3 regions of the Shewanella sp. GJ50-10 genome follow, and region 2 is predicted to be linked to each of the others. Evidence: predicted binding sites of a transcription regulator. Region 2 holds the regulator's gene; each other region holds the start of a gene.

What was found. The regulator sigma-54, encoded in region 2, starts transcription at its own class of promoters, with help from an activator protein. The targets are predictions, from matches to a motif close to GTTGGCACGNNNNTNGNNT.
Region 1: AC0L4E_RS07010 (nitrate reductase) is a predicted target of sigma-54. The motif match lies at 1,630-1,648, and genes of this name have one in related genera.
Region 3: glnA (glutamate--ammonia ligase) is a predicted target of sigma-54. The motif match lies at 3,260-3,278, and genes of this name have one in related genera.

Annotation. Positions count from the first base shown of each region.
Region 1 covers NZ_JBVVSS010000001.1:1,684,859-1,690,351, reverse strand. The annotation lists gene AC0L4E_RS07010 (nitrate reductase) at 1-1,590, opposite strand, end outside; gene cctA (tetraheme c-type cytochrome CctA) at 1,958-2,293, opposite strand; gene htpX (protease HtpX) at 2,581-3,444, opposite strand; gene pepE (dipeptidase PepE) at 3,889-4,599, shown strand; gene AC0L4E_RS06990 (TonB-dependent hemoglobin/transferrin/lactoferrin family receptor) at 4,769-5,493, opposite strand, start outside.
Region 2 covers NZ_JBVVSS010000001.1:340,257-345,749, forward strand. The annotation lists gene mgtE (magnesium transporter) at 1-182, opposite strand, end outside; gene AC0L4E_RS01305 (HPr family phosphocarrier protein) at 461-727, opposite strand; gene rapZ (RNase adapter RapZ) at 742-1,587, opposite strand; gene ptsN (PTS IIA-like nitrogen regulatory protein PtsN) at 1,584-2,027, opposite strand; gene hpf (ribosome hibernation promoting factor) at 2,030-2,317, opposite strand; gene AC0L4E_RS01325 (RNA polymerase factor sigma-54) at 2,342-3,826, opposite strand; gene lptB (LPS export ABC transporter ATP-binding protein) at 4,008-4,739, opposite strand; partial or broken gene lptA (lipopolysaccharide transport periplasmic protein LptA) at 5,024-5,493, opposite strand, start outside.
Region 3 covers NZ_JBVVSS010000001.1:4,177,601-4,183,093, reverse strand. The annotation lists gene AC0L4E_RS17630 (DUF4124 domain-containing protein) at 1-442, opposite strand, end outside; gene ppnP (pyrimidine/purine nucleoside phosphorylase) at 557-868, opposite strand; gene typA (translational GTPase TypA) at 1,088-2,902, opposite strand; gene glnA (glutamate--ammonia ligase) at 3,371-4,780, shown strand; gene AC0L4E_RS17610 (hypothetical protein) at 5,077-5,493, shown strand, end outside.

The DNA.
Region 1 (5,493 bases), 1.3 Mb from region 2:
TTGTGCAAACTCTTTAAATACTGCGGCGCTATTTTTGAAATCAAATTCATTTTCAAAGCCCATTAATTTAGCGACTTCAGCAAGTGCCCACCAATCAGCTTTAGCCTCACCTTTTGCTGGGATAAAACCACGCTGGCGGGTAATGACTCTTTCGCTATTAGTCACAGTGCCGCACTTTTCTGACCAACCTAAAGCAGGCAACAAAATATCTGCTTGTTTAGCTGTTGCAGCATCTTGAGTGATATCTGACACCACCACAAAAGGACAGGCATCAAATGCTTGCTGAATTTTAGCGGTATTAGGCAGCGACACTAACGGGTTAGTCCCCATAATCCAGACCGCTTTAATTTTTCCTTCAGCCATGGCATCAAAAAGTTCAACAGCGGTTAAACCTTTATCTTTCGCAATAACACCGCTCTTATCATCGGTATGCCAAAAATCGGCAAGCAATTGACGTTCAGCATCAGTAAAGCCCATATGGCAAGCAAGCTGTGTTGCTAAACCACCGACTTCGCGGCCACCCATTGCATTGGGTTGTCCAGTAAGAGAAAAGAAACCACTACCAGGCTTACCGATATGTGCTAATGCTAAATGGCAATTGATCATCGCATTGGTGGTATCAGTTCCTAAAACCGACTGATTTACCCCCTGACAACTGGCTGTCATTACTTTTTCATTACCAATGAATAATTGGTAAAAGTGCAGCAACTCACTGCTTGATAAACCCAGTGAAGTGGCTAGATTATCCACTTCAAATTGCTGCTTATCTTGTGACAGTTCAGTTAACACAGCTTCGAAATTTTGAGTATACGCCGCAATATAATCGGTATCAGCAGCGTCATTATCTGCGATAAACTGCAGCAATCCATTAAATAGTAAACTGTCAGTACCTGGGGCAATTTGTAAATGTAAATCTGCCTGACTTGAAGTCGCGGTTTTAGCTGGATCAATCACAACAATTTTTGTGCCGCGCTGTTCACGGGCTTTTATCATGCGTTGAAATAAAACAGGGTGAGTCCAAGCACTATTGGCACCAACTAATACAATCACATCGGCAAGTTCAAAATCTTCATAACAGCCTGGCACCACATCTTCGCCGAATGCGCGCATATGACCACTAACAGCAGAAGACATACATAAGCGTGAATTAGTATCGACATTGGCAGTGCCAATAAAACCTTTGGCCAGCTTATTTGCAACATAATAGTCTTCAGTCAGCAACTGACCTGACAGATAGAAGGCTACTGAGTCAGGCCCATGCTCTGCAATTGTTTGCTTAAAAGTCTCTGCAACTGTTGTCAGTGCAGCATCCCAAGAAACCGGTTTGCCTGATTTCAATTTGGGGTAGCGCAAGGTATTAAGCTGAACCAGACTTTCGATAAGTCGCTCGCCTTTGGCACATAGCTGACCTTTATTGGCCGGATGGGCTTGATCGCCAATCAACTCAAACTTGGCATTAAATGCAGTTGATTTTTGTGTACCAACATTTAGTAAACCTGAGTTTATCAAACCTGAATTTAGCGATTTTGGTGAAATTGTAACGCCACAGCCTACTCCACAATAAGCACAACTAGATTGGATATTAGACATGCAACTTCCCTTTACTGACAAAATTTTATGTCAATAACACCGCAAAAGTTGTGCCAATTACTAAGGTAATGATTTAACGGGGATTTAACAAATAAGTAAAAGAAAAGCATTAAGAACTGTGCAACATAAGTGCACCATTTCGCACCAAATTTGCGCAAACCATTGAAAATAAACGATTATAAATACCACTTTAGAGGTATAAGAAAAAGAGTAATGTCGAGAATGTTTTCAACTTCAACTTGAAGTTTGATGACAAACTGCAATTAAAGCCATAAAAAAAGCGCCGACATCAACGGCGCTTTTTTATACTATTTTGCATCGTACTCATAATAAGCATCGATGAAAAATAGCAATCAAGTTATCAAAACTACTGAGCAGAACGCCCATCATCATGACAACTATCACATGTTGGTACATCGCCAACATTCATGTCATGTGGTGCGTGACAATCTGCACACATTAGCATGCCATCATGCGGTGCGTGATTATCGTCCATTTCAGCAAGTGTTCCGTGACAGCTTTGACACTGTTCGAACTCATACTCACCATCTGCTGAAGGCTCGCCGTCAGCGTGACAGCTTTCACATCCACCCATTTCTGCGTGGAAATCAGCTAAGTTCTCATCATGTGCAAAAGCATTTGATGACAAAGTTAGTACAGCAAGAGCTGCTGCAAACAATGCTACAAGAATTTTATTGCTCACTATTATACCCTCCATTTGTGATAGTCGAGAAAGCTCTCATCAAGTGGCTTTCTTCGATATCGGTTATCAGCACGACATTTATGGCTCAGTTATAAACTTAGCTAACACTGGTTATTTTAGCAACAGCAAAAGTAACCACTAATAGCTAACAACTGCACCAACTCCCTAATATGCGTCACTTTTTGTATCCGCAATATTAAAGTCGAGGTTATTCTACTCGTTCAAGAGTAAAAAGAAAGCAATAAAAAAGGAGCCATAAGGCTCCTTTTGTTAATCATATTAAGATATTAGCTGTTTTTAAGAGCGCTAATACGCTTATCAAGTGGTGGATGGCTCATTAAAAATTCAGCCATTGAACGCTTACCATTAATACCTAATGCTGACATTTGTGCTGGCATTGCGCCCGCTTCAGGGCCAGTTTTTAAGCGCTCTAATGCCGCAATCATTTTATGCTTTCCGGCTAGTTTCGCAGCGCCTTCATCAGCTTTAAATTCACGAATACGTGAGAAGTAAGCCACGATCATTGACGCTAAAATACCAAATAACATATCCATGACGAAAACAACCGCCATGTAAGCAAACATACCTAGACCTTCACCGTCTTCACTGTTGTTAGCAACGACGTTATTCACAATACCTGCAACAACACGGGCTGCAAAGATAACAAAGGTGTTTACCACGCCTTGAATTAGGGTCAGAGTCACCATGTCGCCATTGGCAACGTGGCTAACTTCGTGTGCTAGTACGCCTTCAATTTCGTCTTGAGTCATGCCATAAAGTAGACCAGAACTTACTGCAACTAATGCATTGTCTTTGCTTGGGCCTGTGGCGAAAGCATTCATTTCTGGTGATTGGTAAATCGCCACTTCTGGCATTTTAATACCAGCTTGCTCTGCTTGACGAGCAACAGTGTCAACCAACCAACGTTCAGTGTTATCACGTGGTGATGTAATAACCTCACAACCCATAGTCTTTTTAGCCATCCACTTAGAGATAGCTAAACTGATGAATGCACCACCAAAACCAAACATTGCAGCAAAAATTAATAATCCGCTCATGCTTGAAGTACTCACTCCAAGTAGAGACATAACAATTGAAGCTACTAGCAAAATTGCTAAGTTAGTTCCAATCAATAACATAATACGTAACATTACAACTCCTATCTGGCACAGATGCCGCTTTAAACTTAAATATTGAACCCATCAGTTCGCGTTAATCGCGGTACTGTTTACATTTTTTTCGTCTTTCTTAATCAAACAATCGATGAACACTTAACGACATAATATGTCCTAAAAATTGTTTTTCAAGGGTCGAATCTCAAAAATAGACATAAAATGTCGACTAATTTGAAAAAAGTATCACAGCAAGCCTTACCTAACCTGAATGCATACCAATAAATTACGCAATGAATAAATTAGCAATGTGTCATTAATAAATCAGCCGATAAGTCTAGGTAGCTTGCATTAATCTAAACTTAAAATTTACATTCATTTACGCCTAAGTCATGGGTTAAGTTATGGAAAGCGATTAATCTTTGTTAATATCGGTGTATACCAGAATAAGAAGTTAATAATTAACCAGTTAAGGATATTTACATGGCTATGAATGCATTGATGTTAAGCAGTTCTCGTGAAGGCAATACCGCTTATTTAGCCCATGCCATTGATTACATCAAACCACTGACAACCCATGCTAAAAAATGGGTGTTTATCCCCTACGCTGGCGTAAGTGTCGACTATGATAAGTACCTTGCAATGGTCACCGAAGGTTTGGCGCCACTGAATATTGAAGTCAGCAGTATTCATCAATACAGTGACCCGAAACAAGCCATAAAAGACGCTGACGGAATTTTAGTTGGCGGTGGTAATACTTTCCAACTATTAAACGAACTTTATCGCTACGACCTAATCCATTTAATAAATGAACAAGTCACTAATGGTAAGCCTTACATTGGTTGGAGCGCAGGCTCTAACATCACCGGCTTAAGCATTCGAACCACAAACGATATGCCAATTGTTGAACCAGCATCATTTACGGGTCTTAAACTGCTACCTTTTCAATTAAACCCTCATTACACCAACTATCAGGCGCCTGGTCATAATGGCGAAACTCGTGCTCAACGATTACTTGAGTTCACCTTAGTTGACCCAATAACTCCAGTGATTGGCATTCAAGAAGGTACAGCACTTTGGCGACGCGGCGATACCTTAACCTTGGTCGGCGATAAAGAAGCCTATTTATTCCATGGCAAGCAACAAGAAGTCGTTATCCCTGTTGGCAGTGACTTAAGTAGCTACTTAGATTAAACAAGTTAACGCTTAAGTTTTATCGGATAAGCTTCTTCATTTTCACTTAGACAATAAAAACCTAGCGAAAATAAAAAGCCTTAAATTCATATTGAATTTAAGGCTTTTTTTAACTCATCGCCAGTTAATTAACTGGCGATAGTTATAACAGATATCAAATCACTATCACTTAAAACGTGTAGTTCAATTTAACGCTGAAGTAACGTCCAGGTTGGCTATAAGTCTCTTCAGTCACACCTAAGTTAGACATCAAAAACTTAGATTGACCAGCCACATCAGCATAATCGATGTACTCAGTGTCAAACACGTTGAATATACCTGAACGTACTGTCCAGTTATCACTCAAGACAAAGTTAGCTGTGACATCGAATACCGCATAGCCAGAAGTATTAAACACTTCATTAAAGCCCATATCAGGCATTCCAGGGATTGGCGGGAAAATATCTAAATCAGTAGTACGATCCATACTGTCAGCAAAACGGACTGTTAAACCGAAGTCCATTTCTGTATTGGCAAGGTAAGTGTGATAATTAATACCCACATTACCTTTAAGCGGACTAACCGAATTTAAGTAGTCACCGTTTTGATCTTCGCCGTGGGTGTAAGCAATGTTACCCCAAAGTTCAATCTCATCAGTAAACCACTGGCTAAATGATGCTTCAGCACCATATAAAGTCACTTCATCATAGTTAATGTACTGGTACTCAAGCGAACGAGGCATTACACAACCTAATGGACCACCACAACCAACAAATTCCCAATCAATATAATCATTAGCTTGAGTATAGAAAGTGGTGAATTCGTATTGAGTATCGCCGTGATGACCACGCACACCCAGCTCGATAGTATGGCTTGATTCAGACTCTAAATCGTAGTTCGCTTGGATCATTACTG
Region 2 (5,493 bases):
ATAAGTTGCCATAGTACTTGACGAGTTTTAGGTGGTGAAGATTCAAGAATGAGGGCGACATCTGATGCTGCCATATCATGTAGCATGTTTCTTACATGGACAAACATACCGCTGCCCAATGCCTGGGTCAGCTGATTTAGGCGTTGTTCGGTAAGCTCGCTGTCGATTACTTCGATACCCATTCGCCACTCCTCAAAAATTCGATTGCCAATATTAACTTAACAGGGTGGAAAGGGAGAAGCAGTTTCTATTTCTTGATAAGTTACTGCATAAAAATTAAGCGCTTTATTGATTTTTGTTAGACTTTAATGAGTATAGCGAACAAAACAAATATAAAGAGAATTAACTGCAGAAGTCGTCGTATTGCCAGTGTGATTTGTTAGTTTTTTATTTTGTTTTATTGATAACTGAAACAAGAGCCAAATAGTAGGTTGAACTAAAGGGTTGAGAGTGAGAAAAATTAGCTTTCTTCGTCAAACTTATCATTTATCAATTTACACACCGCATCTAACGCTTGCTGCGCATCTGCGCCGCTAGCTTCAACAGTGATGACTTTACCAATGCCACTTTCGAGCATTAATAGTCCTAATACACTCGCAGCGCTGGCTTGTTTTTCGCCTTGGATAAGCGTGATGTTCGCTTCAAACTCGGTGGCTAAAATAGCCAACTTGGTGGCCGCTCTAGCATGGAGCCCGAGTTTATTACTGATAGTAATTTCTTTTGAAATACTCGCAGGGGATGTCACAGTTTGAGTTCTCTGTGACGAGCACTGACTTGATGCTTACTATTACTGAAGCGTTTAGTTAGTTGATCGGCAATGTAGACCGAGCGATGCTGGCCGCCTGTACAACCTATAGCTATGGTTAAGTAGCTACGGTTATTACGTTCAAGGTGCGGCATCCAGGTTTCAAATAGGTTTTCAATTTGCCAAATGAATTTATTGACTAGAGGTTGTCTGCCTAAAAATTCTTGAACTGGCTGATCTAAGCCAGTTAACGGTCTTAGCTCTGTTTCCCAATGTGGATTGGGTAAGAAACGCACATCAAACATAAAGTCAGCTTCAGCTGGCATGCCATGCTTGAAGCCAAATGACTCAAAATGAATCACTAACTCTTTATCAACACTGCCCATTAATATCTGTCTGACCTGATCGCTAAGATCATAAATGGTCAATTGCGAGGTATCAATGTAGTGATCAACCATTTTAGCAATCGGTTCGAGTAATCGACCTTCAAGCTGAATGGCTTCTTGTAACGAGATTTGATTCTTAGAAAGAGGATGTAATCGACGGGTTTCACTGTAGCGTTTAAGCAGAACCTGATCATTTGAGTTTAAGAATAAACTAATGATGGTCGTATCATCAGATAATAAGGCTATTTGCTCTTTAAGCACTTTACCTTGCTCTTCAATATTTCGAACGTCGACGCTAATAGCGACAAGTTCGTTATTTCCTTTGAGCTGCTCAAGTAAGCTGCCAATAAGTGGTAAAGGAAGGTTATCAACACAGTAATAACCTAAATCTTCTAATACCCTTAGTGCAACTGATTTACCTGAGCCTGATCGTCCTGATACGATGACAAGTTTCATGCAGTAATAACCTGATAAAGTTCTGTAGCGTCATGACTCTTTCGAAGTCGCTTAAGGATTAATTTATCGCTCAGTTTTTCAGCCATCGTCGACAGCGTACTTAAATGCTGTTGGCATTGATCAGAAGGAACTAGCAGCGCAAATAATATATCCACGGGTTTTTTATCGATAGCATCAAACTCGATGCCTTCTTCACACTTGATCAAAATTGCTATCGGTTGTTCGATATCAGTTAATCGACCATGGGGAATCGCTATGCCATTTCCTATACCTGTACTACCCATTTTTTCACGAGCTATTAAACTTTCAAAAATAGCCTGTGAAGATAGGGTTGGGTACTGGGCAGCCATTAAATCGCTGATAAGTTCCAGTACTTTTTTCTTACTGCCCGGCGTGGCGCAGGAGGTGCACGCCGGCTGCAGAATGGTACGAAGTTCCATCGTTAGTGTTTAATTAACTTCTCTTTGTGTTTAATTACCTGACGATCTAATTTGTCTATCAGGGCGTCAATTGCGACATACATATCTGCGTTCTGAGATACGGCAAAAACTTCACCTCCTTTGAGGTGCAATTTTGCTTCAGCAATTTGTTGCAGCTTCTGAACATTGAGCACAACGTGTACATTATTGATCTGTTCGAAGTGTCGTTCAAGCTTTGAAAACTTAGTTTGTACATACTCACGTAAAGATTGCGTGATTTCTACATGGTGCCCAGTCAGGTTAATTTGCATAGATCATCCTCCAATAACAAAGGCTTATAAGCTCTTGCGTTGGTTTGAGGGAGGGATGAGCATTGCTTCACGATATTTGGCGATCGTACGCCGAGCAACATTAATCCCTTGTTCAGCCAGTAGCGTCGCCATTTTACTATCGCTAAGTGGCTTTTTCTGGTTTTCCGCTGCAACAAGTTTCTTAATAAAGGCACGAATTGCAGTAGAAGAACATTCTCCGCCATCATCGGTACTAACGTGGCTAGAGAAGAAATATTTTAGTTCAAAAAGTCCGCGAGGGGTGTGCATGTACTTTTGAGTGGTAACACGAGAAATGGTTGATTCATGCATCTCAACGGCTTCAGCAATGTCATTAAGTACCATTGGTTTCATGGCTTCTTCACCAAACTCAAAGAAGCCTTGCTGGAATTGCACAATGCAATTAGCCACTTTTAATAAGGTTTCATTGCGGCTTTCAATACTCTTAATAAACCATTTTGCTTCTTGTAAATGGCCGCGAATAAACTGGCTGTCTGACTGATTTGCAGAACCTTTCGCCATAGCTGCATATTGCTGATTCACACCAATTTTTGGCATGTTATCTGGATTTAATTCAACGACCCAACGACCACTCTTTTTAAACACTGTCACATCAGGAATGACATATTCATCTTTAATAGGAGTGATTTGTAAGCCTGGACGAGGGTTCAGCGTTTGAATAAATTGAATCGCTTCACGTAGATCATCTTCTTTAAGCTTGGTTTTACGCATTAATAATCTAAAGTCGCGACCAGCAATTAAATCAAGGTGTTCACCGATGAGCAATTTTACATTGTCGATGCAAGGGATCTCATCAGGGTATTGCCCGAGTTGGATCATTAAGCATTCACTTAAATCTCTTGCTGCAACGCCTACAGGATCAAAATGCTGAACTCGTTTGAGTACGGCTTCAACTTCGTCGAGTTCAATATCTTCAAGACCTAAAGCTTGTAAAATATCTTCGGTGGTTTGAGTTAAATAACCACGCTCATCTACTGCATCGATAATGGCAGTGGCGATGACCAAATCATTTTCTGAAAATGGGGTAAGGTTTTTTTGCCACTCAAGATGTTCATAAAGGCCTTCGGTGGTTTCACCTTGAAAGGGCATATCGTCATCACGAGCAACTGCCCCAGAACCTGAGCTAGGAGAGGCGGTATAAACTTCATCCCATGTGGTGTCCATTGGGAGATCTTCAGGCATTGACTCTTTGGTCAATGATTCTGTGGTATCAACTGTTGAGGTGTCTTTTTCAACGGTAACTTGGCTGTTGTCACTAAAATCAGTATCGGTTTGCTGGGCGTTCTCTTTTACAGGTTCTTTTGCTTTAGCAAACTCATCTTCGAGCTCAAGGAGTGGATTTGAGTCTAGTGCTTGTTGAATTTCTTGCTGGAGCTCCAATGAGGAAAGTTGCAATAAGCGAATGGCTTGTTGCAACTGAGGGGTCATTGTCAGGTGTTGACCCATTTTAAGTTGGAGTGAGGCTTTCATTTACCGCTTATCCCTAATTGAATTTCATCATCGCGACTAACAATTGTGTGGGTCTAGCACCTTTTTAAACTGCTTCTAGGCTTAAGCTGAACCTTGGCTTAAGTTGAGTCTAGAACATAGCGCTAAAAAGTGGGACTGATACTGGTCGCGAAATGCCATATTGTGCACTAAAGAATGCTAACTATAGCTTGAATTGCTCACCTAAGTATACTGACCTGACTTGCTGATTGTCTAAGATTTCAGCAGGCGTGCCTTCTGCAATTAAATCTCCGTGGCTGACAATATACGCGCGCTCACACACATCAAGTGTTTCACGAACATTATGGTCTGTAATTAACACACCTAAACCACGACTTTTTAATTGTTGAATAATTTTCTTGATATCTATCACAGAGATAGGATCAACACCTGCGAAAGGCTCATCCAATAAAATGAACTTAGGATTGGCTGCCAATGCGCGTGCGATTTCTACTCGGCGACGTTCACCACCCGATAATGCCATGCCTTGGCTATCTCGAATATGGGTGATATTGAACTCTTCTAATAAGTGCTCTAATTCTTCAATACGCTGCTCTGTGGTTAAACTCTTGCGAGTTTGTAGTACAGCCATAATATTATCGTGTACAGTCAGCTTTCGAAAAATACTGGCTTCTTGTGGCAAATAACCAATGCCTTTTCGAGCACGAAGGTGCATTGGGTCTGCGGTGAGATCGTCAGAATCAATTAATATCCGGCCTTTATCGCTTTTAACTAACCCAACCACCATATAAAAGGTGGTGGTTTTACCTGCACCATTTGGCCCTAATAGCCCAACAATTTGCCCGGTTTTAACTGTCAGGCTGACATTTTTAACCACTTGACGGCTTTTATAACTTTTTGCCAAGTTTTCAGCTGTTAACGTTATTTGTGTCATTATTGAGTTTGCTCTAGCGCTGGTGTTTCAGGTAATGAATCTGTACTTGGCTTGTCTTCAATTTGCAGGCCTTCAATTGAAGTGTCTGCATTTGCTTCAGGCACTTCGACTACAGGCGTAGAAGCTTCTGTATCAGTTACTTCAGTCGCTGTTATTTCAGCATTATTAGCTTCTGTTTTCACTTCATTGATTGATGCTGCTTGATCTTCAATGAGCTTTTCTGACTCTTCAGTTTTTGGTGATTCTAATTCAGGCTGCTCTGAATTGCCTTTTGAATCATTTAAATCTGGGTAGTTCTCTGGCTGGAAAATCGTAATAACGCGATCTTTACCGTCACCAGTACTTTCAGCAATTAATTGTTGCTTATCAATATTGTAGCTAATCAAGTTACCTGTCACTTGGCTGCCAGCTTGATCAAGTTTTGCGTTGCCTTTTAAAGTCAAAATACTGGTAGCGAGTTCATACTTGATTTCATTTGCGCTTGCAGTACCAATCCGGCCGTCGTCTAATTCTTGGGAAAAGGTTGCCGGATTACCTGTGGCAATCATGGTTTTTTTGCCACCGGATTCAGCACTGAATGCACGAAGTTCATCGGCATTAATGTTAATCGTACCTTGTGTCACTGTGACAGGACCAAAGAAAATAACTTGGTTATTTTTAATGTCTGCTTTTTGGCTCACTGCGGCGACTTTTAGTTCTTGCTGTAAGTCACCTTCTTTTGCGCTTACGCTAGTGACCCCAATTAGGCTTATTC
Region 3 (5,493 bases), 3.8 Mb from region 2:
GTTCACCTCGATTTACTTCGGTGACACTAAAAATAGCGCCAGATTGTGGTTGGCCGTAAAGGATATCGTCAATATATAAGGCGAGGAGGTAACCATTAGGTAATTCTGGTGCGGCACTGGCAACGACAGTGAAATTCCCTTGGTTATTGCGGATTGTCTCTTCTTCAGTTGGATTAACTATGCGCACTCGATAGGTGATTGGTTCAGCAGCTTTTTTATTGGGTTCTATTGCGGCTGGAATAGCTACCGAAATATTATTTTGAGTGTTTTGATTAAGCTCAACTGCTTCAGCATTGCCTTTTGGTTCGTCACTATAATGGACTTTACCGTTTTCATCGACCCAGCGATAAACCGTTGCGTGGCTGTTCGAGATAGCGATACTGCACAACATCAGGCTGATAATTAGGCTAGTTATTAAACTGGTCATTAGAGTCGAGCGCATTGGAGGTTCCTTCACCTTGGGCTTTAATCACCTTAATACTAGCCTCTTTTTAACAAAAAATCAGCAATTACTGATGTACAGCTTTAGTTTATTACTGGTAGAAAATTTGGCTAATTACTTGTACTGACAGCGATATTCGCTCACTTCTGAAGTACGGATTTTAAAGTTAACATTGGCATCTAACTCAAAAAGATCACCTGCGGCAATGGTTTTCCATTCAGTGGCTTCGGGTAGTAAAACATCAAACTTACCCGAGGTAATATTCATCACTTCAGCTTGTGTTGTGTCAAAATCATATTCTCCAGGCAGCACTACACCTAAGGTTTGGTGGCTGCCATTGTCAAAATGGATGGTGCGGCTGATGACTTTGCCGTCAAAGTAAACATTAGCTTGTGTTGCGACATCGACCTGTGAAATTACGCTCATAACTGCTCTCCTGATGGATAAACTTAAAGTGAAATAGTGTTATATAGCGTTGAATATAAATTCATTTAACATGAATATAAAGTAATTAATCGTTATAGGTTAGATAGAAAAATAAATTCGGTCAATATGGTGCTTTAATACGGTAAATGAGTAAGTTACAGGCAATAAAAAACCCGCTTAAGCGGGTTTTTTTGAATCATATAAAATGATTAATAACGATTAAGAACCACGGTTGTGACGCTTACGCTCGTTTTCAGTTAAGTAACGCTTACGAACACGGATGTTCTCAGGTGTTACTTCTACTAATTCATCATCATCGATGAACTCAAGTGCTTGCTCAAGTGTCATTTCGATGTGTGGAGTCAGTACTTGTGCTTCATCAGTACCTGATGCACGCATGTTAGTAAGTTGCTTACCTTTCAGACAGTTAACTGTTAAGTCATTTGCACGAGCGTGTAAACCAACTACTTGACCTTCGTAAACTTCAGCAGCGTGACCAATAAATAGGCGACCACGTTCTTGAAGGTTAAATAATGCGAATGTCAGTGCTTTACCAGTTGCATTTGAAATCAATACGCCACGAGCACGTTGACCAATATCACCGCCTTTCACTGGACCGTAATGGTCGAATGAATGGTAGATAAGACCTGTACCAGAAGTCGCAGTCATGAATTCAGTTTGGAAACCGATTAAGCCACGGCTAGGGATAACGAAATCGATACGTACACGACCCTTACCATCTAACTGCATGTCGCGCATGTCACCCTTACGAGTACCTAATTTTTCAATTACAGCACCTTGATGTTCTTCTTCAACATCGACAGTTAATGTTTCGTATGGCTCACACATTTCGCCATCGATTTCTTTTTCGATAACTTCTGGACGAGATACTGCTAACTCGTAACCTTCACGACGCATGTTTTCAATCAAGATACCTAAGTGTAATTCACCACGGCCTGATACACGGAAACGATCTGGAGATTCAGTTTCTTCAACACGTAATGCAACGTTATGAATTAACTCTTGTTCTAGACGTTCAAGGATATTACGTGAAGTTACGTACTTACCTTCTTTACCAGCAAACGGAGAAGTGTTTACTTGGAAAGTCATGGTTAGTGTTGGCTCATCAACAGAAAGTGCAGGCAATGCTTCAACAGCAGTTGGTGCACAAATAGTGTCAGAAATCTTAAGTTCACCTAAACCAGTGATAGCTACGATGTCACCAGCGTTAGCTTCTTCTACTTCGTGACGCTCTAGACCCATGTAACCTAATACTTGGCCCATTTTACCGTTACGTTTCTTACCATCAGCACCAATAATGGTTACTTGTTGGTTAGTTTTAACGCTACCACGTTTAATACGACCAATACCGATAACACCTACATATGAGTTGTAATCGATTTGAGAAATTTGCATTTGGAACTCACCTTCAGCATCAGCGTCAGGAGAAGAAACCTTCTCAACGATAGCTTGGAAAAGTGGAGTCATGTCTTCGCTTGTTTCATCAGGATCTAATGTTGCGAAACCATTTAATGCAGAAGCATATACGATAGGGAAGTCTAACTGTTCGTCAGTTGCACCTAAGTTGTCGAATAAGTCGAATACTTGGTCAATAACCCAATCAGGACGAGCACCAGGACGGTCAATCTTGTTGATAACAACGATTGGCTTAAGGCCCTGTGCGAATGCTTTTTTAGTTACGAAGCGAGTTTGTGGCATTGGGCCATCAACTGCATCTACTAATAATAAAACAGAATCTACCATAGATAGAACACGTTCTACTTCACCACCGAAATCGGCGTGACCAGGAGTGTCTACGATGTTAATACGGTAGTCGTTCCATTTGATGGCAGTATTCTTAGCCAGAATGGTGATACCACGTTCTTTTTCAAGATCGTTAGAATCCATTACACGTTCTGCGGCTTCACCTCGACTTTCAAGGGTGCCTGACTGAGCCAATAGCTTGTCTACCAAGGTCGTTTTGCCATGGTCAACGTGAGCAATAATGGCGATGTTACGTAAATTCTCTAACACGGATAAAACCTCTATACCATCAAATAAAAATAGGATTTATAGGGACTACTTATTATAGCCGCTATAAAAAAGCGTGCCATTCTACTCCACGTAGGCTTGAGTAGATAGGATTATTTTTGAACACTTAGTTTTTTATAAAAAATAAGCCTTAAAGATAGAAGATAAAAATCAAAAAGGATCATAATGCCGCAATAAAGTGACGCTTTAATGAACTAGATCAATTATGCCGTTGAAACCGACGCACCGAAATGGACTTTTGCACCATTAGTGCGCATAGTGGTGCACTGAAGTTGTGCGTTATAGGTGTTTTCGGTAATGCGGATATTTTTATTGTTTTCTAAATCAGTAGTTTATCTTTCTGGCACGAAAGTCGCTTATAACAGAACAAATTCGAACAACAGATATTATGTCTGGCGAATAACAAGATTACATTAAGGGACCACCCTTTACCCTACCGGAGGCTTAAGAATGTCAGTTGAATCAATCCTAAAACAAATTGAAGAACTAGAAGTTAAGTTCGTAGATTTACGTTTTACAGACACTAAAGGTAAAGAGCAGCACGTCTCTATTCCTTCTCACCAAGTGAACGAAGACTTTTTTGAAGATGGCAAAATGTTCGATGGCTCATCTATCAACGGTTGGAAAGGCATCAATGAATCTGACATGGTATTAATGCCAGATCCTTCTTCTTTCTTATTAGATCCTTTCACTGAAGAAGTTACTGGTCTTATTCGTTGTGACATTTTAGAGCCAGCTACAATGACTGGTTACGAACGTGACCCTCGTTCAATTGCTAAAAAAGCTGAAGAGTACCTAAAGTCTACTGGTATTGCTGACACAGTATTAATTGGTCCAGAGCCAGAGTTCTTCTTATTTGACGACGTTAAGTTTGGTACTGACATGTCAGGTACTTTCGTTAAAGTTGACGCGAAAGAAGCTGCATGGAACTCAGGTACTAGCTACGAAGACGGCAACACAGGTCACCGTCCATTCGTTAAAGGTGGTTACTTCCCAGTTGCACCAGTTGATTCATCACAAGACATTCGTAGTGCAATGTGTCTAATTCTTGAAGAATTAGGTCAAGTTGTTGAAGCACATCACCACGAAGTTGCTACAGCGGGTCAAAACGAAATTGCTACACGTTTCAACACGCTTTCAAACAAAGCGGATGAAATTCAAATCATGAAGTATGTTGTTCATAACACTGCTCATGCATACGGTAAAACAGCGACATTCATGCCTAAGCCAATCGTTGGTGATAATGGTAGTGGTATGCACGTTCACCAATCTTTAGCTAAAGACGGTGTTAACTTATTCTCTGGCGACAAGTACGCTGGTTTAAGTGAACTAGCGCTTTACTACATCGGTGGAATCATCAAGCACGCTCGTGCATTGAACGCATTCACTAACCCAAGCACTAACTCATACAAGCGTCTAGTTCCACATTTCGAAGCGCCTGTAATGTTAGCTTACTCAGCTCGTAACCGTAGTGCTTCAATCCGTATCCCAGTGGTACCAAGCCCGAAAGCGCGTCGTATCGAAACACGTTTCCCAGATCCAACCGCTAACCCATACTTAGCATTCGCAGCGCTACTTATGGCTGGTCTTGACGGTATCCAAAACAAGATTCACCCAGGTGAAGCAATGGATAAAGATCTGTATGACCTACCTGCTGAAGAAGCGGCTGAGATCCCACAAGTTGCAACTTCTTTAGAGAATGCACTTGAGAACTTAGCAGCTGACCACGAATTCTTAACTAAAGGTGATGTATTCACTAAAGACTTTATTGAATCTTACATCACGCTTAAAGAAGAAGAGTGTGAGCAAGTATCACGTACTACTCACCCAATGGAATTCCAACTTTACTACAGCCTATAAGCCTTAGCTTAACGCTCATGTAAATTGGCCATAGGCTGAAGATTGAAAGCCCTTGATGATTATCATCAAGGGCTTTTTATTGTCTGAATTTTACTCTTGTCATTCCTGATTTAATTGTATCAACTTGTATCTGATAACTTTTGGTTATGTTGCAAATAAGTATATGTCATTATCGCTAATCATCTTCCCTCAATAGAATACGCCCCATAACAAGAGCTTGCTGACCTACCTCAGTTATAAAAGCTGCTAACGATGGATTAACCATCTTTAATAATTAAAACTATTGAGAGAAACAAATGAAAGTTAAATTAATCGCGACACTCGTTACAGCAGCTTTGATGACTGCATGTTCTTCAACTGGTTCTAGTGGTAATAATGTTGCACCAGAGCTTCCAACATTACCGACAGCTGCAAATCCAATTGAAGGTGAACCAACAACTCCTGATCTTCCTGTAAACCCAAACCGTCCTGAAATCGATAAGCCAGCAGGTATTCATCCAACTAAGCCTGGTAACGAAATCGATAAGCCATCAGGTATTCATCCAACTAAGCCTGGTAACGAAATCGATAAGCCATCAGGTATTCATCCAACTAAGCCAGGTAACGAAATCGATAAGCCATCAGGCATTCATCCTACTAAGCCTGGTAATGAAATCGATAAGCCATCAGGCATTCATCCAGATAAGCCTGGTTATGACGGTGTAACTTTTGTA